3 regions of the Streptomyces sp. NPDC048496 genome follow, and region 1 is predicted to be linked to each of the others. Evidence: riboswitches for the same ligand, from Rfam matches in the RefSeq annotation. Region 1 holds a riboswitch; each other region holds the start of a gene.
What was found. Region 1 has a riboswitch for thiamine pyrophosphate ahead of thiO (glycine oxidase ThiO). Riboswitches for the same ligand answer to the same signal wherever they lie in the genome.
Positions count from the first base shown of each region.

Region 2: linked by a shared signal. The riboswitch ahead of thiC (phosphomethylpyrimidine synthase ThiC) and the one ahead of thiO (glycine oxidase ThiO) in region 1 are both predicted to bind thiamine pyrophosphate.
Region 3: linked by a shared signal. The riboswitch ahead of ACGFSA_RS11285 (thiamine ABC transporter substrate binding subunit) and the one ahead of thiO (glycine oxidase ThiO) in region 1 are both predicted to bind thiamine pyrophosphate.

Region 1 is NZ_JBICXB010000037.1:49,987-57,488, forward strand. It holds gene ACGFSA_RS26645 (sulfite oxidase-like oxidoreductase) at 1-110, shown strand, start outside; gene ACGFSA_RS26650 (DUF4396 domain-containing protein) at 135-695, opposite strand; gene ACGFSA_RS26655 (deoxyribonuclease IV) at 779-1,636, opposite strand; gene pknB (Stk1 family PASTA domain-containing Ser/Thr kinase) at 1,643-3,553, opposite strand; gene ACGFSA_RS26665 (thiazole synthase) at 3,677-4,471, opposite strand; gene thiS (sulfur carrier protein ThiS) at 4,474-4,692, opposite strand; gene thiO (glycine oxidase ThiO) at 4,689-5,897, opposite strand; TPP riboswitch at 5,895-6,007, opposite strand; gene ACGFSA_RS26680 (hypothetical protein) at 6,059-6,418, shown strand; gene ACGFSA_RS26685 (NAD(P)/FAD-dependent oxidoreductase) at 6,497-7,502, shown strand, end outside.
Region 2 is NZ_JBICXB010000001.1:61,200-68,701, forward strand. It holds gene ACGFSA_RS00280 (LacI family DNA-binding transcriptional regulator) at 227-1,339, shown strand; gene ACGFSA_RS00285 (metallophosphoesterase) at 1,513-2,565, shown strand; gene ACGFSA_RS00290 (hypothetical protein) at 2,748-3,572, shown strand; gene thiC (phosphomethylpyrimidine synthase ThiC) at 3,711-5,501, opposite strand; TPP riboswitch at 5,494-5,627, opposite strand; gene ACGFSA_RS00300 (YibE/F family protein) at 5,698-7,035, shown strand; gene ACGFSA_RS00305 (SsgA family sporulation/cell division regulator) at 7,117-7,502, opposite strand, start outside.
Region 3 is NZ_JBICXB010000008.1:44,590-52,091, reverse strand. It holds gene pyrH (UMP kinase) at 1-377, shown strand, start outside; gene frr (ribosome recycling factor) at 559-1,116, shown strand; gene ACGFSA_RS11295 (phosphatidate cytidylyltransferase) at 1,116-2,201, shown strand; gene rlmN (23S rRNA (adenine(2503)-C(2))-methyltransferase RlmN) at 2,384-3,490, shown strand; TPP riboswitch at 3,532-3,648, shown strand; gene ACGFSA_RS11285 (thiamine ABC transporter substrate binding subunit) at 3,722-4,843, shown strand; gene ACGFSA_RS11280 (ABC transporter permease) at 4,960-6,609, shown strand; gene ACGFSA_RS11275 (ABC transporter ATP-binding protein) at 6,629-7,502, shown strand, end outside.

The DNA.
Region 1 (7,502 bases):
CCGATCGCCGGGGCTTCTGGGAGGAGCGCGGCTACCACAACATCGGCGACCCGTGGCGCGAGCAGCGCTACTCCTACCAGGAAGAGCCCGGGGAAGGCCCCGAGCTCTGACCTGACGGTCCCGGTGCGGGGCCGTCAGTGGTGGTATTGGTGCACTACCGCGTGGCCCTTGCCACGGCCGATCATCCACTTGTTGACCGGTGTGGTGACGACGAAGGCGACGGCCAGCGACAGCGCGAGCGTTCCCCAGAACAGCGCGTCGGCGAGCTGTGCGTCCATGGCGCCCGGCCACAGGGCGATCACGCCGTTGTCGATCAGTTCCATCACCGCGATGGAGAGGGTGTCGGCGGCCAGGGCGACCCGGAACGCGGTACGGAAGTCGACGCCGGCCTTCAGGATCGAGCGCAGTGTCAGCGTGTAGCCGAAGAAGAACGCCAGGACGATCGCGACGATCATCGTCCCCGTGTTGCTCCAGTCGAGCGCCGTGCCGATCACCATGCCGAGGATCTCGCCGATGGCGCATCCGGTGAGGCAGTGCAGTGTGGCGCGCGCGGCCATGGACCAGTCGACCCGGCCGGGGGAGTGCGCCGCGTGGCCGGCGTGAGCCGAGTGGTCGGCGCGGCTGCTGCCGTCGTGTCCCTGCCCGTGGTGCTCGTGGTGCTGCTGGTGCTCTCCGTCACGCGTGTGGTGCTGCATGGCGATCCCCCAATGCCGGTGCGGTTCCTGTCGACAAGAAGAACCGTATACCCCATGGGGGTATTCCTCAATGGGTTTCGCGGTCAGCCGCAGTCGCGTAGCCCCTTCAGTCGCGCCACATCCGCCGCATGGCCTTCCTTGCCGCCCGGCGTCTCGATGATCAGCGGTACTCCCGCCGTCGCCGGATGGGCGAACAGTTCCCGGAACGGCTCCTCGCCGATGTGTCCGGCGCCGATGTTCTCGTGCCGGTCCTTGTTGGCTCCCACCACGTCCTTGGAGTCATTGGCGTGTATCAGCTTCAGCCGCCCCTCGCCGACCGTGTCCACCAGCAGGTCCAGGGTCTGCTTCATGCCCGCGGGGCCCGCCAGATCGTGCCCCGCCGCGTAGATGTGGCAGGTGTCGAGACAGATACCGAGCTTGGGGTGGGCGTCGAGTGCGTCGAAATACGGGCCGAAGTCCCAGGTCCGCGAGCAGAGCGAGAACCCCTGTCCGGCGGTCGACTCCAGCAGCAGATATGGGTCGTCGTCATGGGTCAGCTCGTCGAGGAGCGGCCTCATGTGCGTCCGTACCTGCGCCAGGGCCTCCGCGCGCGGCCGGCCGCCGGTCGCCGAGCCGGTGTGCACCACGACGCCCAGGGCGCCGATCTCACGGGCCCGGCGCAGGGAGTGGCGCAGCGAGTCCACGGACTTCTCCACGGTGGCCTCGGTGTGCGAGCCGAAATTGATCAGGTACGGGGCGTGGACGTATGCCGGTATCGACTCGGCTGCACACTCGGCGCGGAACTGTTCGTCCTGCGCCGGCTTCCCGGTGGGCGTGGCCCAGCCACGCGGATTGGCGACGAAGACCTGGACGGCCTCCGCCCCCATCTCACGGGCGTAGGGCAGACCGACTTTGGCCAGGCCGCCGGCCACGGGGACATGGCCGCCGACGGGGTTGCGCATATGGATCTAGAGCCCCTTGGTCTTGATGGTGATGGTGCTGCCCTCGGGGGCCTGTGTGCCGCCGTCCACGGACTGACTGGCGATCTTGTCACTGAAGGAGAGGAACGGGCGGTCGACCTTGACCTCGAAGCCCGCCTTCTTCAGCAGCCTCGTCGCCTCGTCGACGTCCTTGCCGGTGACGTCCGGTACGTCGATCATCCGCGGGCCCTTGGAGACCGTGAGCGTGACGGTGTCGCCCTCGGCGACATGGGCACCCTGGCCCGGGGACTGGTGCGCGATGTCGCCCTCGACCTCGGGAGAGTTGACGCGGCCGGGCAGCACCTCGGCCTTCAGCCCTTCCTCGTCCAGTGCGGCGGTGGCGTCCTGGACCGACAGTCCGGTGACATCGGGGACATCGACCGGGCTGCCCTTGCTGACGACCAGGGCGACCGCGGAGTCGGGGTGGCGCTCGGCGCCCGCTGCGGGATCCGTACGGATCACGTGGCCCCGGTCGAACTCCCCGCTGAACTCCCTGGTGACCATGCCGGGCACCAGCCCGCTCTTCTTCAGCGCCTGCCTGGCCTCGGCCAGCGCCATGCCCTCGACGGCGGGCACCTTCACGATCTCCGGGCCGCGCGACACGGTGATCGTCACCGAGCCGTTGCCCCGGATCCGGGCGCCGGACTTCGGATCACTGTCGATGACCCTGCCGCGCTCGACGCTGTCGCTGTAGGCCCGCTTGACGCTCTTCAGCTCCAGCCCGGAGTCGGAGAGCCGCTGCCCGGCCTCCTTCTCGGTCTGGCCGAGGAGGGAGGGGACCCGGGTGAACTGTCCCGAGTTGATGTACCAGACACCGGTACCGGCCCCGAGCACCAGCAGCACGGCGAAGATCGCGACAAGCATTCCGCGCCGCGGCCCGCGTCGGGCCTGCCGGTCCTGCTCGGGCGGCAGCGGCGGGGGCATCTCCAGCCGGCTGGTGTGGTGGGCCGTGCCCTGACCCTCCGGGAGCACCCGGGGGATCACACTCGTGCGGTCCTCGGCGACGTCGTGCACCTCGGCGAGGGCCTGCGGCGGTACGGCGTCCAATTGTTCGTCGGTGAGCGCGGCGCGCGCGGTGCGGGCCTCGGCCAGCAGGGCCACCGCGTCGAACGGGCGGACCTCGGGGTCACGGGCGGTGGCGCTCGCGACCAGGCGGTCCAGCTCGACCGCGAGCCCGGGGACGGCGGCCGAGGGGGCCGGGACGTCCTCGTTGAGGTGCTGGTAGATGACCTGGGCGGGGGAGTCACCGGTGTGCGGCTTGGCGCCCGTCAGCATCTCGTACAGCACGACACCGCAGGCGTACACATCGGCGCGGGTGTCCGCCGTGCCGTGCTCGATCTGCTCGGGGGCGAGGTAGGAGACGGTGCCCAGGACGGATCCGGTGGTGTTCGTGACCGCGCCCACAGCCCGTACGAGACCGAAATCCGCGACCTTCACCCGGCCGTCGTCCCCTATCAGGACGTTCTCCGGCTTCATGTCGCGGTGCACGAACCCCGCCCGGTGTGCGGCACCGAGCGCGGCGAGGACCGGCTCCAGGATGTCCAGGGCGGCCCGCGGCTGCAGGGCGCCGCGCTCGCGCAGGATGTCGCGCAGCGTGCAGCCCGCGACGTACTCCATCGCCAGGTAGACGTACGCCCCCTGGGCGCCCTGGTCGAAGACCGCGACCACATTGGGGTGGGCGAGCCTGGCCACCGACTTGGCCTCGCGGATGAAGCGCTCGACGAATGAGACGTCGGTCGCGAGCGCCGGGTGCATCACCTTGAGGGCGAGCACCCGGTCGAGCCGGGTGTCCATGGCCCGGTAGACCGTGGCCATCCCGCCCACGGCGATGCGGGCATCGACGCGGTAACGGCCGTCGAGCAGCTGCCCGACAAGGGGGTCCTGGAGGGTCTTATCCACGCAGCCGAGTCTACGAGCCACCGCGGACACGACCGACGGGCCGGGGCGATCCCGGGTCCGTACTGCAGCCGAGCCGTGACAGGGACATGCGCTTCAGCAGCGTACGGACCCGGGGACGCGCGCTCAGAACGCCGCCCGCTCCGGGTCCAGTACCGCCCGCCCCTCCACCGGTGAGGAGGCCTCGGCGAAGTGGCGCCGCGGGATCCGGCCCGCGCGGTACGCCAGCCGCCCGCCGTCCACCGCGTGCCGCATCGCCGCCGCCATCAGCTCGGGCTCCTGCGCCCGGGTCACCGCCGACGCCAGCATCACCGCCGCGCACCCCAGCTCCATCGCCAGGGCCGCGTCCGAGGCGGTCCCGGCGCCCGCGTCGAGAATGACCGGCACCCGGGCCTGCTCGACGATCAGCTGGAAGTTGTGCGGATTGCGGATGCCGAGCCCGGAGCCGATGGGGGAGCCGAGCGGCATGATCGCCGCGCATCCCACGTCCTCCAGTTTCCGGGCGAGCACCGGGTCGTCGCTGGTGTACGGCAGGACGGTGAACCCGTCGTCCACCAGGGTCTCCGCGGCGTCCAGCAACTCGATCGGGTCGGGCAGCAGAGTCCGTTCGTCGGCCACGACCTCCAGCTTGATCCAGTCGGTGCCCAGCGCCTCACGGGCCAGCCGGGCGGTCAGCACGGCCTCGCCCGCGGTGAAGCAGCCCGCCGTGTTCGGCAGGACGCGGATCGAGAGGCGTTCGAGGACGGAGAGGACCGAGCCCTGCACGGTCGGGTCGAGGCGGCGCATCGCGACGGTGGTCAGCTCGGTGCCGGACGCCGTCAGGGAGCGTTCGAGCACGTCGAGGCCGGCCGCCCCGCCCGTTCCCATGATCAGCCGGGAGCCGAACGTGATGCCACCGAGGGTGAAGAGATCGTCGGACATGGTCAGCCTCCCTGGACCGCGGTGAGGACTTCGATCCGGTCGCCGTCGGCGAGGGCGGCGGCCGACCAGCGGCTGCGCGGGACGACGGTCTCGTTGAGGGCCGCGGCGACCCCGGAGGGCGCCGCCGTCAGTGTCGCCACAAGGGCCTCCAGAGTGGTGCCCGCGGCGATCGAACGGGGATCGCCGTTCACGGAGACGGTGAGCGGACGGGAGTCGGTCATGCGGGCTGCTCCTGACGTACGGAGGCGGAGGGCGGTACGGGGGCGGGTGCGAATCGTCCGGGGGCGAAGGGGCGGGCCACGGCGGGCAGCTCGCCGGTGGTCAGCAACTCGGCCATGGCGTCACCGGTGACGGGGGTGAGCAGCACGCCGTTGCGATGGTGGCCGGTGGCGAGGTGGAGGCCGGACAGGGCGGTGGGGCCGAGCAGCGGGGCGTTGTCCGGGGAGGTGGGGCGAAGGCCGGCTCGGGTCTCGGTGAGCGGCAGTTCGGTGATGCCGGGCACCAGCTCGTGGGCGTCGCGCAGCAGCTCGTACACCCCGCCCGCCGTGACGGTGGTGTCCCAGCCCATCTCCTCGCTGGTCGCGCCGACGACGAGCTCGCCGTTCTCGCGCGGGACGAGATAGACATGGCTGCCCCGGACCACGGCCCGCACGGTGCGGGTGAGGAACGGTGCGTAAGCGGCGGGCACGGTCAGCCGGAGCACCTGTCCCTTCACGGGTCGCACCGGGGGAACGACCTCGTCCGGCAGCCCGGCGAGCCGCCCGCTGAGGCTGCCCGCGGCGAGTACGACCTGGTCGGCGGCCAGCTCCGTACCGGCCGCGAGTACGGCTCCGGCGGCCCGGTCCCGTGCCACCCCGAGGCGTTCCGCCCAGTCGCGGTGGAAGACCACCCCGGCCCGTTCGCAGGCCGTCAGCAGAGCGGCGGCCAGTCGGCGGGGATCGACCTGGTGGTCCCCGTCGACCCGCAGACCGCCGCGCACGCCCGGCGCCAGCATGGGCTCCAGCCGACGGCACTCACGGCCGGTGAGCCACTCCGACTCCAGCCCCGAACGCTGCTGCAGCGCGTGCAGCTCCCGCAGATGGGCGCGGTCGTCCGAGTCCAGGGCGACCGCCAGGGTGCCGCAGGCGCGGAAGCCGATGTCCTGGCCACTCGCCGCCTCCAGTTCGGCCGCGAAGGCCGGGTAGCGCGCGGCGGACGCGACATTGAGGCCGAGCAGCATCTGCTCGCCGTAGTGGAGTTCGGTGACGGCGGCGAGCATCCCGGCCGCGACCCGGGCGGCCCCGCCGCCCGGGTCGGGGTCGACGACCGCGGTGCGCAGACCGCGCTGCGCAGCCCGCCAGGCGGTCACCAGACCGATGATCCCGCCCCCGATGACGAGGACGTCGGATTCTTGTGCGGATACGGATGTGTTCCCGGAAGAACGCATGGGCGTCCAGCCCCTCCCTTCGCCGGCATGACCCGGATCAGGTTCGTACGGTCGGAGGCCGCCCAGCCTCCCTCTCAGCCCGGTGCGTCCGGGCTCCCGCGAGTGTCTTACGGTGGCCACCCTAGACCCCGTTCCCCGGCCCCTGTAAGGGAGCAGCCACCGTGGCCCGTTCGCTCGACGGACTCGTCCTCTCGCCGGTCGCCGACCAGGCGCCGGGCCAGGTCGGCACCCGTACCCGCTTCACGTACCACGAGCAGGACGGCCGGATCTGGGCCGAGTACGCGGGCGGCGACGTGGTCCGGGGCCATCTCGTCGGCACCAGGACCGCCGATCGACTCGACTTCCGGTACGTCCAGTTGAAGCAGGACGGAACGACATCCTCCGGACACTGCCGTTCCACCGTCGTCGAGCTCGCCGACGGCCGCGTGCGGCTGGACGAGCGGTGGGAGTGGGAGTCGCAGGAGGGCAGCGGGACGAGCGTGGTCGAGGAGTGTCTGGCTGACGGGCCGTCAGGTGTTTAAGGTGGACAGGTGAGCGAGCAGCAGACTGAGCAGCCGGACCGGCGGACCGAGCGCCGCATCGTCATCGTCGGTGCGGGCATGGCCGGTGTGCAGACCGCGGTGGCCCTGCGGGAACAGGGCTTCACCGGCCCGGTCACCCTGATCGGCGCCGAACCCCACCAGCCCTACGACCGGCCGCCGCTGTCCAAGGCGGTGCTGCTCGGCGAGGCCGAGGACTCCGCCTTCGACATCGACTTCGAGGCGCTCGACATCGAGCTGCAGCTGGGCCGCGACGTGACCGGCGTCCGGTCCGAGGCGCACGAACTGGACACCCCGACGGGCCCCGTCCCGTACGACGTCCTGGTCATCGCCACCGGCGCCGAACCGGTCGAGCTGCCGGGCTCCGAGGGTGTGCGCGGCGTCCATCTGCTGCGCACCCTCGACGACGCCGCACGGCTGCGGCCGGTCCTCGGCGAGCAGCACACCGTCGTGGTCGTCGGTGCCGGATGGATCGGCGCGGAGTTCGCCACCGCGGCCCGCGCCGCGGGCTGCGAGGTCACCGTCGTCGAGGCCGCCGACCGGCCGCTCGCGGGCGTCCTGCCCGCCGAGGTCGCCGCTCCGATGGCCCGCTGGTACGGGGAGAGCGGCGCGGAACTCCTCACCGGTGCCCCGGTGGCCCGCATCGAGCCCGGCCGGGTGGTCCTCGCCGACGGCCGCGCACTCGCGGCCGGAGCGGTGGTCGTCGGGATCGGCGCCCGGCCCGCCACCGCCTGGCTGGCCGGCTCCGGCATCGCGCTCGGACCGGACGGATCGGTGACCGCCGACGAAGCGCTGCGAACCTCGTTGCCCGATGTGTACGCCGTCGGGGACTGCGCCTCCTTCCCCTCCGCGCGATACGGCACGCGCCTCCTCGTCCACCACTGGGACAACGCCGTCCAGGGGCCGCGGACCGCCGCCGCCAACATCATCGGCGCCGGATCCGGCGGGGCGCCGCAGCCTCTCACGTACGACCCCGTGCCGTACTTCTGGTCCGAGCAGTTCGACCGGTTCGTGCAGTACGCGGGCCATCACGCGGGCGCCGACACCCTGCTGTGGCGCGGCGACC
Region 2 (7,502 bases), on a different contig from region 1:
TCACTCCGTGGCGCGCATCCCTCGAAGAGGTGAGTTGAGACCTCTTCGAAACATCGACCGTTCAGTAGGCCCATCCTCCTCAGCCCATGAAACACTACAGCCCACCCCGCCAACACCCTTGTTTTGCAAGGCATTTATGGCCAATTGACCATGCAGAAACGTGCCTGTCGACGTGCAAATATGCGACCGGGCCAACCGTCCGCGCGAGCCCTACTATCGGCTCGCCATGACAGCAGCAGGGAAGCACCAGGTGAGCCGGACGGAGACCCCCCGGCGCGGCGGTCGGCAGGGACGAGCGGGAATCCGGGATGTGGCCGCCGCCGCCGGGGTCTCCATTACGACCGTCTCCGACGCGCTCAACGGCAAGGGCAGGCTCCCGGACGCCACCCGCCACCATGTCCGCGAGGTCGCCGAGCGCCTGGGCTACCGCCCGTCCGCCGCGGCCCGAACCCTCCGTACCGGCAAGTCCGGCCTCATCGGCCTGACCGTGACGACGTACGGGGATGAACCTTTCACCTTCACCGAATTCGCCTACTTCGCCGAGATGGCCAGGGCGGCCACCTCCGCCGCGCTCGCCCGCGGGTACGCCCTCGTCGTCCTCCCCGCCACCTCACGCCATGACGTCTGGTCGAACGTCGCTCTCGACGGCACTGTCGTCATCGACCCCTCCGACCAGGACCCGGTCGTCACCGAACTCGTCCGGCAGGGGCTGCCCGTCGTCTCCGACGGCCGCCCGGCCGGGACCCTCCCGGTCACCGCCTGGGTCGACAACGACCACCGGGCCGCCGTGCTCGACCTCCTCGACCATCTCGCCGCCGCCGGGGCCCGCCGCATCGGCCTGCTCACCGGCACCACCACCGACACGTACACCCGCCTCTCCACCACCGCGTACCTCCACTGGTGCGAGCGCGTGGGCCAGGACCCGGTGTACGAGTCCTATCCCGCCCACGACCCGTGCGCGGGGGCGGTCGCCGCCGACCGTCTGCTCGCCCGCCCGGACCGGCCCGACGCCGTCTACGGGCTCTTCGATCCCAATGGCACCGATCTGCTGGCGGCCGCCCGCCGGTACGGTCTGCGGGTCCCCGAGGACCTCCTGCTCGTCTGCTGCAGCGAGTCCACCGTGTACGCGACGACCGAGCCGCCCATCACCACGCTCTCGCTCAAACCGCGCCGGATCGGTACGGCGGTCGTCCAGCTCCTCATCGACGCCATCGAAGGGGTCGACCAGGACGGCCCGGTGGAACAGGTCATACCGACAGAACTCATCGTGCGGACGTCCTCGCAACGCCGTCCGCCCCGCACCACGGTCAGCGCCCCAAGGTCCCCCTCCGGGGACTGATCAGCGCAATTAGGACAAATCAAGCGGTGAACCTCGCGTGCGCCCGGATTCACCACCCCTGTTGCGTCACACAGCACGATCCGCATTCCTATGATGGGCGCACGACACCGCGGACCACCCCGACCAGCAGGGCCCGTCAGGTGTACGGCGGCGCGACGGTGGTGGAGGGGTCGATGACACAGGGGGCCGGTCAGGAACCCGTGGTGCGGACGGCGACGTTGCGTGACTTCCGCGTGCCGCCCTATGCGCAGACTCCGGTGCCACCCACGGCGCCGCATCCGGGCAGTGCCGTTCCGGCGGACGAGCCGGAGGGCTACACGCCCACCGCGCGCGATCTTCCCGTGATCAACCGTGACACCGTCCAGGTGCAGACCGTCCCCGACCCTCGGCCCGCGCAGGACCCGGGGCTCGGACCGCTGTACGTCGTCGGCGACGTCCACGGCTATCTGGACGAGCTCCACGCCGCCCTGGCCGAACAGGGGCTCATCGACGCGGGGGGACAGTGGGCCGCGGGCAACGCCCGGCTCTGGTTCCTCGGCGACTTCACCGACCGCGGTCCGGACGGCGTCGGCGTCATCGAACTCGTCATGCGCCTGTCCGCCGAAGCCGCGGCCGCGGGCGGCTACTGCAAGGCCCTGATGGGCAACCACGAACTGCTGCTCATCGGCGCCAAGCGGTTCGGCGACACACCGGTGAACTCCGGGGCCGGCACCGCGACGTTCCAGGCCGCCTGGCTGCTCAACGGCGGCCAGAAGAACGACATGGAGCGGCTCCAGGACCACCACCTCCAGTGGATGTCCCGGCTCGACGCGGTCGTCGAGGAGGACGGGCATCTGCTGATGCACTCCGACACGACGGCGTACCTCGATTACGGCTCCACCATCGAGGACGTCAATGACACCGTGCACGCCATTCTCACGCGTAACGACGCCGACGAGTGCTGGGACCTCTTCCGCAAGCTCACCAAGCGGTTCGCCTTCCGCGACGAGGCGGGTCCGCAGGCGGTCCAGGAGCTGATGGCGGCCTACGGCGGACAGCGCATCGTCCATGGTCACAGCCCCATTCCGTATCTTCTCGGCGAGGTCGGCTCGGAGGACGGCGAGGACAGCGCCGGGCCCGTGGTGGAGGGCCCGCACGTATACGCGGACGGGCTCGCGATCGCCATGGACGGCGGCGTGACCATGGCCGGAAAGCTACTGGTCGTCCAGCTGCCGTTGCATGACTGACGGTCTTCGGGGAAGACGCATCAACGACCTGACCACGCCGACCACTGGGCCTATTTACGGAAACTCCCTGTCACCCCGTGCCGTGGGCGCTCTACCATCGGCGTATCAGTAGCAGGCTCTCCTCCGTTTCCGCCCAACTGCCCGGCCAGTGCGGGTAGTCAGGCCCAACGGAGCATCGGGGGATGCACATGAACAGCGCTCCGCACCTGCTGGCCGAGGACCGACCCGAGTACGAGCGGATCCTCGGCGACGCGCTGCGTCACGCTCACGAACGACCGGATCTCGCCGGAGTCGGCGAACGGCTCAACGCGGAACAGCTGCGCACCATGGCGCTGAACGCCACGGCACTGATCACCACGGCGGCGGCCACCGAGTACGACCACTATGTGAAGGCCCGCAAAGAACTACGCGGACCGGCCGCCGACTCCGCCCAGGGTTCTGGCCTCGGCTCCGACGCGGACGATCCGGACCGGCCGGGCGCCGGGATAGGGGCGGTCGTCACGGTCCTGGCGCCGATGCTCGCGGGCACCTCCGCACTGATCTTCCTGCTGGTCGGCTATCTGCTGAAGATGCTCAGCCGGCCCCCCTCGTTCGCCGACACCATGGTCGCCGCCGGGTGGTTCTTCGCGGCGGTGACGGCGGCCGCGATACTGGCCGCCGCCGTCGGACTGCTCATCACGGCGCTGCGCAACGGATCGACCGCGCTGCCCGCCGAGGATGCCGAGGACGAGCTGCCGGAGGAGGTGGCGCGCGCAAGGGAGGCCTGGCGTCATGCGCTGCTGGAGCGCGGCATCCTGCCGTTCCTGCGCGATGCACTCGCCGATCCCACCGCAGGCGCCGCGTCGCGCACACCGCACCCGTCGGCCCACCGCATCCCGAAGATCGGCTACAGCAGACCGGACTTCACGGGGCCGGACGAGGGGCCGGCGGCGGGCCCCCGCCCGTCCTTCACGAGTCCGGACTTCACCAGCCCGGACTTCGGCGGCCCGGAACACGAACCGGACTGACCGGCCGCCACGGCCCGGCCTGCCTCGTGAGTGGTGGGGAATCACCAGCCGCGGGGCACCCGGCGGGTGGCCGGTGGAGCGGCCCGAGGCTCCCCCGGCGGTTTCCGGGGGAGCCTCGGGCCGCTCCGGTACGGCTACTCAGTCGGTGAGCGGGAGGTACACCCGGTTGCCGGCGGCCGCGAACTCTGCCGACTTCTTCATCATGCCCTCGGCGATCTCGGCCTCGGTCGCCGCGGGCTCGTCGCCGCCGAACTGCTCCGAGATGCTTCGGCTGATCTTCATCGAGCAGAACTTCGGGCCGCACATCGAGCAGAAGTGGGCCGTCTTCGCCGGTTCGGCCGGCAGTGTCTCGTCGTGGAACTCCCGCGCCGTGTCCGGGTCGAGTGCCAGGTTGAACTGGTCCTCCCAGCGGAACTCGAACCGCGCGTCCGACAGTGCGTCGTCCCAGTCCTGCGCCCCTGGGTGCCCCTTGGCGAGGTCCGCGGCGTGGGCCGCGATCTTGTAGGTGATGACGCCCGTCTTCACGTCGTCCCGGTTGGGCAGGCCCAGGTGTTCCTTGGGCGTGACGTAACAGAGCATCGCCGTCCCCCACCAGGCGATCATCGCCGCGCCGATGCCCGAGGTGATGTGGTCGTACGCCGGGGCGATATCGGTGGTCAGCGGGCCGAGCGTGTAGAACGGCGCCTCCTCGCAGATCTCCTGCTGGAGGTCGATGTTCTCCTTGATCTTGTGCATCGGGACATGGCCCGGGCCCTCGATCATGGTCTGGACGCCGAACCGCTTGGCGACCGAGTTGAGCTCGCCCAGCGTGCGCAGTTCGGCGAACTGCGCCTCGTCGTTGGCATCGGCGATCGAACCGGGGCGCAGTCCGTCGCCCAGCGAGTACGTCACGTCGTACGTCGCGAGGATCTCGCAGAGCTCCTCGAAGTTCTCGTACAGGAACGATTCCTTGTGGTGCGCCAGGCACCACGCGGCCATGATCGACCCGCCGCGGGAGACGATCCCGGTCTTGCGCCGGGCGGTGAGCGGGACATACGGCAGCCGCACGCCGGCGTGCACCGTCATGTAGTCGACGCCCTGCTCGGCCTGCTCGATCACAGTGTCCTTGTAGATCTCCCAGGTCAGCTCCTCCGCCCTGCCGTCGACCTTTTCGAGGGCCTGGTAGAGGGGCACGGTGCCGATCGGCACGGGGGAGTTGCGCAGTACCCACTCGCGGGTGGTGTGAATGTTGCGGCCGGTGGAGAGATCCATGACCGTGTCGGCACCCCACCGCGTCGCCCAGGTCATCTTCTCGACCTCCTCCTCGATGGAGGAAGTGACCGCGGAGTTGCCGATGTTGGCGTTGACCTTCACCAGGAACCGCTTGCCGATGATCATCGGCTCGGTCTCCGGGTGGTTGACGTTGGCCGGCAGGACCGCCCGGCCGGCCGCGATCTCCTCGCGTACGACCTCGGGTTCGACGTTCTCCCGGATCGCCACGTACTCCATCTCCGGGGTGATCTCGCCCCGGCGGGCGTACGTGAGCTGGGTGACGGGCTGCCCGTCGCGGCTGCGGCGCGGCCGACGAGGACGGCCGGGGAAGACGGCGTCGAGGTTACGCAGTCCGCCGCGCGGCGACGTGTGCCCCAGCCCGTCGTCCTCGGGGCGGACGGGGCGGCCCACGTACTCCTCGGTGTCGCCGCGGGCGGTGATCCAGTTCTCCCGCAGGGGTGCGAGACCGCGCCGTACGTCGGTTTCGGTGGCGGGATCGGTGTACGGCCCCGATGTGTCGTACAGCGTCACGTGCTTGCCGTTGGTGAGGTGCACCTTTCGGACCGGCACCTGGAGGTCCGGGCGCGAGCCCTGGACGTATCCCTTGTGCCAGCCGATGGACGTGCCGGCCTCGTCGCTCTGGTTCGAGGCAGGCGTGCGTGCGTCCGATGTGGTCATGAGACCTACTCCCTACGCCGGCATTACCCGGTAACAGGTTCGGCGGTCGGCGCAGCCTGTCCCGTACGGATGTACGGATATCAGCGCCCTCTCAGCCCGGTGCTCCGAGCTCCCGCGTGTGCAAAGGTGCCACCACGCTAGCGCCTGTTCCGGCGTGCTGGACAGAGGGCCTGTTCCTTCTTGCGATGATCGCCCGGTGACGTCCCTTCAGAGCGCCCCCGGATCGCAGGACCATCAGCACGGGCATTCGCACAGCCACGGCCCTGCTGCGCCGGTCTCCACGCATCTGCGCAAGATCATCGCGGCCGTGCTGATCCCGTTCGCCACCGCGGTCGTTGTCGGCCTGCTGGTTCTCTGGCCGGGCGGTGCGCCCGCGCACGAGCGCACCGGTGTCGGTTTCGACCAGCAGACCCAGCAGGGCAAGGTGGTGAACGTCGACAAGGTCGACTGCAAGGACGTGAATGCCGCGCAGACGCCGGTCACGGGCGGCACCACAACGCCATCGGGGGACGCGGGCGCCGGTCAGGAACCGGGGCTGTGCGAGAAGGCCACGGTCGAGGTGACGACCGGACACGACAAGGGGCGCACGTTCGTCGAGATCGTTCACCCCGACGCCCCTCGGCAGTTGCGCGAGGGCCAGGGCGTGGTCGTGGCGTACGCCCCCGACGCGCCCCATGACCTGCAGTACTCCGTGACGGATGTGAACCGGAAGTTCCCGATGGCGCTGCTGGCCGGGATCTTCGCTCTCGCAGTGGTCGTCGTCGGCAGAATGCGCGGGTTGATGGCGCTGGTCGCGCTCGCGGTGTCGTTCGCCGTACTGACCCTGTTCATCCTCCCCGCGATCCTTCAGGGGTCGAATCCGCTGCTCGTCGCGGTCGTCGGGGCCAGCGCGATCATGCTCATCGCGCTCTACATGTGCCATGGCCTGACCGCACGTACCTCGGTCGCGGTCATCGGCACCCTGATCTCACTGCTGCTGATCGGGCTGCTCGGTTCGCTCTTCATCGGCTGGGCGAGCCTGACGGGGAACACCGACGACAACACCGGTCTGATCCACGGCCTCTACCCTCACATCGACATGAGCGGCCTGCTGCTGGCCGGCGTCATCATCGGTTCGCTCGGTGTGCTCGACGACGTGACGGTCACCCAGACGTCGGCGGTCTGGGAGCTGCACCAGGCGGACCCGACCATGGGTGTGCGAAAGCTGTACCGGGCAGGGATCAGGATCGGTCGCGACCACATCGCCTCGGTGGTCAATACGCTGGTGCTCGCCTACGCAGGCGCCGCGCTTCCCCTGCTGCTGCTGTTCTCGATCGCGCAGAGCAGCGTGGGGACGGTGGCCAACAGCGAGCTCGTGGCGGAGGAGATCGTCCGGACGCTGGTCGGCTCGATCGGTCTGGTCGCCTCGGTGCCGGTGACGACGGCGCTCGCGGCACTGGTCGTCTCCGCGGACCGCACAGGGCTCGGCGCGGAAGCAGGAGCTTCGGCACCCGTACGGGGTGGGAGGGGCCGGCGTCGCAGGGCGAGGCATTGAGCACCTCGACGCAGAGCACATATCACCCGTTCGGCAGATAGAGCGTTCGATCGGCCAGTAGGCCGTCCGCGCAGTTCTTCCTCAGCCGGCGTTCTGTTCCTTGGCCAAGATCCGGCCCAGCGCCTCTTCCAGGCTGCCCTCGAAGTCACTCAGCGTGCACTCCTGCCCGAGGGGTACGAGCTTGTCCGTGCGGTCGAGAAACGCGACGAGTGGCGCTGTACCGGCCCTGAACAGGGCGCGATCCGTCCCGACCTGCAGCCGGATGTGTACGTCGGAGAGTCCCTCGGGCTCCGTGGGGCTGATGTGCACATCGCCGTCGCCGCTGGGGCTGTTGAGGCCGTCCAGCAGCAGCTCACGGCCGAAAGCCCAGGTGACGGGGGCGTCGCCGGGCAGGTGGAAGGTCATCCGGATCGCGTACGGATCGCACACCTCGTACCGGAGTTCCACCGGGATACGGAATGAGAGCT
Region 3 (7,502 bases), on a different contig from region 1:
TGCGCCACCTGGAGAAGGGACGCGTCGTCATCTTCGGCGCCGGTATGGGCATGCCGTACTTCTCCACCGACACCACCGCCGCCCAGCGCGCCCTGGAGATCGACGCCGAGGGTCTGCTCATGGGTAAGAACGGGGTGGACGGGGTCTACGACTCCGACCCGAAGACCAACCCCGACGCGGTGAAGTTCGACGCGCTGGAATACAGCGAGGTGCTCGCCCGCGATCTCAAGATTGCCGACGCCACCGCCATCACCCTCTGCCGTGACAACCAGCTGCCGATCCTCGTCTTCGAACTGACCGCAGCCGGCAATATCGCCCGCGCCGTCAAGGGTGAGAAGATCGGCACGCTCGTGAGCGACCAGGGCACCCGGGCCTGACAACCGGGGGGCCGCCCGGGGGAATCCCCCGACGGCCCCGGGGCCGGCCGGGGACACCCGGGGGACGGTCCCGAAGGATGGACAACGGCCTGCCGGTCGGACACCGTGCAGGTGAGGACGCGACGCAGGACCCGCCGGGCCCGAGCACGCCGGGCCCACTCAAGACACGCAGGAGCACGTGGTGATCGAAGAAACCCTCCTCGAGGCCGAGGAGAAGATGGAGAAGGCCGTCGTGGTCGCGAAGGAGGACTTCGCCGCGATCCGCACCGGCCGTGCGCACCCGGCGATGTTCAACAAGATCGTCGCCGACTACTACGGCGCGCTGACCCCGATCAACCAGCTGGCCTCTTTCTCGGTTCCCGAGCCGCGCATGGCCGTCGTGACGCCGTTCGACAAGAGCGCGCTGCGCAACATCGAGCAAGCCATCCGCGACTCCGACCTCGGCGTCAACCCGAGCAACGACGGCAACATCATCCGAGTGACCTTCCCCGACCTCACGGAGGAGCGTCGTCGCGACTACATCAAGGTCGCGAAGACGAAGGCCGAGGACTCCAAGATCTCGATCCGGGCCGTCCGCCGCAAGGCGAAGGAGACCCTGGACAAGCTGGTCAAGGACAAGGAGTCCGGCGAGGACGAGGTGCGCCGCGCCGAGAAGGAGCTCGACGACACCACTGCGAAGTACGTCGCGCAGGTCGACGAGCTGCTCAAGCACAAGGAAGCCGAGCTGCTCGAAGTCTGATGAACGACTCTTCCTGGGGCGCCCCGCAGGGAGCCGGCTACGGGGGTACGCCCGAGATGAGGGCTGCCCCGGCAGGTCCTGCATACGATGTGCATGACGCCCAGCAGACTCGGCCCATGCCCATCGTGCCGGACGTTCCCGATGCAGGTAGAGACGCTCACGACCATGACGACCGGAACGGGGGAGCCGCCGGCCGGCGCGGCGGCCCCCCGTACCGTGACGAGAAGCAGCAGGAGCCCATGTCCACCGCGCCGCCGCCCCCGCAGAAGAAACGTGCGGGCCGTGACCTGCCAGCCGCCATAGGGGTCGGTGTGGGGCTCGGGGCCGTCATCGTCGCCTCGCTGTTCATCGTGAAGGCCGTCTTCATCGGCGTGATAGCGATCGCCGTCGTCGTCGGCCTCTGGGAGCTCACCTCCCGGCTGCAGGAGCGCAAGGGCATCAAGGCACCGCTCGTACCGCTCGCGATCGGCGGCGCGGCGATGGTCGTGGCCGGCTATGTGCGCGGAGCCGAGGGCGCCTGGGTCGCCATGGCCCTGACCGCTCTGGCGGTGCTCGTCTGGCGGATGACCGAGCCGCCCGAGGGGTACCTCAAGGACGTCACGGCCGGTGTTTTCGCCGCGTTCTACGTACCCTTCCTGGCCACCTTCGTCGCGATGCTGCTGAGCGCCGACGACGGGCCGCAGCGGGTCCTCACCTTCCTCCTGCTGACCGTGGTCAGCGACACGGGCGCGTACGCCGTCGGCTGGCGCTTCGGCAAGCACAAGCTCGCGCCGCGGATCAGCCCCGGGAAGACCCGCGAGGGACTGTTCGGAGCCGTCGCCTTCGCGATGGTCGCCGGTGCGCTGTGCATGCAGTTCCTGATCGACGACGGCACCTGGTGGCAGGGGCTGCTGCTCGGCCTGGCCGTCGCTGCCAGCGCCACCCTGGGTGACCTGGGCGAGTCCATGATCAAGCGGGATCTCGGGATCAAGGACATGGGTACGCTGCTCCCCGGTCACGGCGGGATCATGGACCGACTGGACTCGCTGCTGCCGACCGCTCCGGTGGTCTGGCTCCTGCTGGTGCTTTTCGTCGGCTCCGGCTGAGAAGCCGGGCCCCCAGCCTGACCTGCGTTTTTATGAGTGAGGGTCCGTTGTCCACAGGACAGCGGACCCTCACTCCTCTGTCTCGGCGAGGATCACCGCCGGCCGGACGCGGTCGCACCCTGTCCCGCCTGAGCCGGCGACGACAGCTGGCACCACGGCGTGTCTGCGACACTGGAGGAACCATGCCTAAGCCCGGAGAACTCACTTTCGTCGCGCCCCGCGGAGCCAAGAAGCCGCCGCGGCACCTCGCCGACCTCACGCCCGCCGAGCGCAAGGAAGCCGTCGCCGCGATCGGCGAGAAGCCGTTCCGCGCGCAGCAGCTGTCGCAGCACTACTTCGCGCGGTACGCGCACGACCCCGCCGAGTGGACCAACATCCCGGCCGGTTCACGGGACAAGCTCGCCGAGGCGATGTTCCCCGACCTGATGTCCGTGGTCCGGCACATCAGCTGCGACGACGACACCACCCGTAAGACGCTGTGGAAGCTGCACGACGGGACGCTGGTCGAGTCCGTCCTGATGCGCTACCCGGAGCGGGTGACGATGTGTATCTCGTCGCAGGCCGGGTGTGGGATGAACTGCCCGTTCTGCGCGACGGGGCAGGCCGGTCTGGACCGCAATCTGTCGACCGCCGAGATCGTCCACCAGATCGTGGACGGCATGCGGGCGCTGCGCGACGGGGAGGTTCCGGGCGGGCCCGCGCGGCTCTCCAACATCGTCTTCATGGGCATGGGTGAGCCGCTCGCCAACTACAAGAGGGTGGTCGGCGCGATTCGCCGGCTGACCGACCCGGAGCCGGACGGTCTCGGTCTTTCGCAGCGCGGCATCACCCTCTCCACCGTGGGCCTGGTGCCGGCCATGCTGCGCTTTGCCGACGAGGGCTTCAAGTGCCGTCTCGCCGTCTCGCTGCACGCGCCGGACGACGAGCTGCGGGACACGCTCGTGCCGGTGAACACGCGCTGGAAGGTGCGCGAGGTGCTGGACGCGGCGTGGGAGTACGCGGAGAAGTCCGGCCGCCGGATCTCCATCGAGTACGCGCTGATCCGCGACATCAACGACCAGGCCTGGCGCGGTGATCTGCTCGGCCGGCTCCTCAAGGGCAAGCGCGTCCATGTCAACCTGATCCCGCTCAACCCGACGCCCGGCTCGAAGTGGACCGCTTCCCGGCCCGAGGACGAGAAGGCGTTCGTCGACGCGATCGCCTCCCACGGAGTGCCCGTGACCGTGCGGGACACCCGCGGCCAGGAGATCGACGGGGCCTGCGGGCAGCTGGCGGCATCCGAGCGCTGAGGCCGAAAGAGCCCGTGTAACCTGGGCCCGAAATCAACTTCATATTCCGACAGGGGAGCGCCACAGCGCTGAGAGTGCGGCACCGAGGACAGGTTGGCCGCAGACCCTCTGAACCTCGCCCGGGTCATTCCGGGTAGGAAGTTCGGTCATCAACTCATGCTGTTGCGCCCTGCCCGCTTCTCCAAGGGCAGGGCCGCGTCTCTTCCTGGTCAAACCCAGGAGGAATTCATAATGAGCACCACCCGCACCACGCGTGGGACCAAGCAGCTCGCGGCGACGGCCCTCGCTGCCGCGCTCGGCGTCACGGCACTCGCCGGCTGCGGCAGTTCCGACGACTCGGCGTCAGGGGCCGGTGACACGAAGGGTTCCGGCTCCAAGACCGTGACCCTTGTCAGTCACGACTCGTTCAACGTCTCCAAGGACGTGCTGAAGGCGTTCACGAAGGAGACCGGCTACACGGTCAAGGTGCTGAAGAGCGGTGACGCAGGCGCTGCCCTCAACCAGGAGATCCTGACCAAGGGTTCCCCGCGCGGTGATGTGTTCTTCGGCGTCGACAACACGCTGCTCTCCCGCGCCCTCGACAACGGACTGTTCACCCCGTACGAGGCGAAGGGCATCGACCGCGTCGCGGCCGATGCCCAGCTGGACGCGGCCAAGCACCGGGTCACTCCGATCGACACCGGCGACATCTGCGTCAACTACGACAAGAAGTACTTCGCCGACAAGAAGCTCGCGCCGCCGAAGACCTTCGACGACCTGGCGAAGCCCGCGTACAAGAACCTTCTCGTCACCGAGAACGCCGCGACCTCGTCGCCCGGTCTCGGCTTCCTTCTCGGCACCGTCGCCACCTACGGCGAGAGCGGATACCAGGACTACTGGAAGAAGCTGAAGAGCAACGGTGTGAAGGTGGTCGACGGCTGGGAGCAGGCGTACAACGAGGAGTTCTCCGGGTCCGCGGGCGGCAAGAAGGCCAAGGCGGACCGGCCGCTCGTCGTCTCGTACGCCTCCAGTCCGCCGGTCGAGGTGCTCTACGCGAAGCCGCAGCCGAGCGAGGCTCCGACCGGGGTCGCGACCGGGACGTGCTTCCGGCAGATCGAGTTCGCCGGTCTGCTGAACGGCGCGAAGAACGAGGCGGGCGGCAAGGCGCTGCTGGACTTCCTGATCAGCAAGAAGTTCCAGGAGGACATGCCGCTCAACATGTTCGTGAACCCCGTCACCAAGGACGCGAAGCTGCCGGAGCTCTTCACGGAGTTCGGCGCCACGGTCGACAGGCCCACCACGGTGGCCCCGGACGCCATCGCCAAGAACCGTGAGCAGTGGGTCCGGTCGTGGTCCTCGCTCGTAGTGAAGTAGCGAAGAGTCCCGTACGCGGTCCGGGCGCGGGCGGGAAGGGTTCGCGCGCCCGGTCCGGGCTCGCGCGTCCCCGGCGCGCGGGGGCGTGGCGGGGGAGCGTGGTGCGGCTCGGTCTGATGGCCGTGCCCGTCGCGTTCTTCGCGCTGTTCTTCGCCTACCCCGTCGTCGCGATCGTCGGCCGCGGGCTGAACGCCGACGGCGCCTGGCAGTTCGGCCGGATCGGCGAGGTGCTGACCCGGCCGGACATCCTCGACGTCCTCTGGTTCACCACCTGGCAGGCCCTCGCGTCGACTGCGCTGACCCTGTTGATCGCGCTGCCCGGCGCGTATGTCTTCGCCCGCTTCGACTTCCCCGGCAAGCAGGTGCTGCGGGCGGTCGTCACCGTGCCGTTCGTCCTGCCGACCGTCGTCGTGGGGACGGCCTTCCTGGCGCTGCTGGGGCGCGGCGGTTTCCTCGACGAACTGGCGGGCGTGCGTCTCGACACCACGGTGTGGGCGATCCTGCTCGCCCATGTCTTCTTCAACTACGCGGTCGTCGTGCGGACCGTCGGCGGGCTGTGGTCGCAGCTCGACCCGCGGCAGGAGGAGGCCGCCCGGGTGCTGGGCGCCGGGCGGTTCGCGGCGTGGCGGCGGGTCACTCTGCCGGCCCTCGCGCCCGCGGTGGCCGCCGCCGGGCTGATGGTCTTCCTCTTCACGTTCACCTCCTTCGGTGTCGTACAGATCCTCGGCGGTCCGGCCTACTCCACGCTGGAGGTCGAGATCTACCGGCAGACCGCCCAGCTCCTCGACCTTCCGACGGCCGCCGTGCTGACGCTGGTTCAGTTCGCCGCGGTCGGCGCGATCCTGGCCGTGCACGCGTGGACCGTGCGGCGCGGGGAAACGGCGCTGAAGCTGGTCGATCCGGCGCGTACCTCCCGCAGGCCGCGCGGCACCGGGCAGTGGGCGCTGCTCGGCGGGGTCCTGCTGACGGTACTGGTGCTGATCCTGCTGCCGCTCGGTGTGCTCGTGGAACGTTCGCTGGACACGCCCGGCGGCTTCGGCTTCGGCTACTACCGCGCCCTGCAGTCCGCGGAGGCGAGCGGCAGCACGTTCCTGGTCGCACCTCTCGAAGCGATCGGGAACTCACTGCAGTACGCGCTGGTCGCGACTGTGATCGCGCTGATCGTCGGCGGGCTCGCGGCGGCCGCGCTGACGCTCCCCCAGCCTCGAACGGACTCGGCCGGGGGGACCCCCCTGGCCGGGCGGCTGGTCCGGGGTTTCGACGCGCTGCTGATGCTGCCTCTCGGGGTGTCCGCCGTCACCGTCGGCTTCGGCTTTCTGATCACGCTGGACAAGCCCCCGCTGGACCTGCGGACTTCGTGGATCCTGGTGCCGCTCGCCCAGGCGCTGGTCGGCGTTCCCTTTGTCGTACGGACGATGCTGCCGGTCCTGCGGGCGGTGGACGGCCGGCTCCGGGAGGCGGCGGCGGTGCTCGGGGCGTCGCCGCTGCGGGCCTGGCGCGAGGTCGATCTTCCGCTGGTGCGAAGAGCGGTGCTGGTCGCGGCGGGCTTCGCGTTCGCCGTGTCGCTCGGCGAGTTCGGGGCGACGGTGTTCATCGCGCGGCCCGACAACCCGACCCTGCCGGTGGCCGTGGCGCGGCTGCTGGGACGGTCCGGGGAGCTCAACTACGGGCAGGCGATGGCGCTCAGCACGATTCTGATGCTGGTGTGCGCGGTGTCGCTGCTGCTGCTCGAACGTATCCGCCCGGACCGGTCCAGGGAGTTCTGACGATGCTCGGGGTGTGGACATGCTGACACTGGAATCCGCCACGGTCCTCTTCGGGAAGCGGGCGGCGCTCGAAGCGGTGGATCTGAAGGTCGCGGACCACGAGATCGTCTGTGTCCTGGGGCCCAGCGGCAGCGGCAAGTCGACCCTGCTGCGCGTGGTTGCCGGACTGCACCCGCCGGACGGCGGCCGGGTGCTCCTCGACGGCGTCGACCAGGCCGGCGTGCCGGTCCACCGGCGCGGTCTCGGCCTGATGTTCCAGGATCATCAGCTCTTTCCGCACCGGGACGTCGGCGCCAACGTCGCCTTCGGGCTGCGCATGCACGGCGTCACACGCGGCGACCAGGACCGCAGGGTCGCCGAACTTCTCGAACTGGTGGGTCTGCCCGGCGCCGAACGGCGGGCCGTCGCCGCACTGTCCGGCGGAGAACAGCAGCGCGTCGCCCTCGCGCGGGCGCTCGCCCCGCGGCCGAAGCTGCTGATGCTGGACGAGCCGCTCGGCCAGCTGGACCGCAGCCTGCGCGAACGCCTCGTCGTCGAACTGCGCACCCTGTTCGCCCGGTTGGGGACGACGGTGCTCGCCGTCACCCACGACCAGGGCGAGGCCTTCGCCCTCGCCGACCGGGTCATCGTGATGCGCGACGGGCGGATCGCCCAGGCGGGCACCCCGTTGGAGGTCTGGCAGCGCCCTGCCTCAGCGTTCGTCGCCCGGTTCCTCGGCTTCGACAACGTGGTGGACGCGACGGTGACCGGCGCGGTGGCCGGTACGGCGTGGGGGAAGGTGCCGGTGCCGGACGGCTCGCCGCACGGCCCGCGCGCTCTGCTGGTGCGTCCGGCGGGCGTACGGCTCGGATCCCCGGAGTCCGGGCTGCGCTGCACGGTCGGCGCGCGCACCT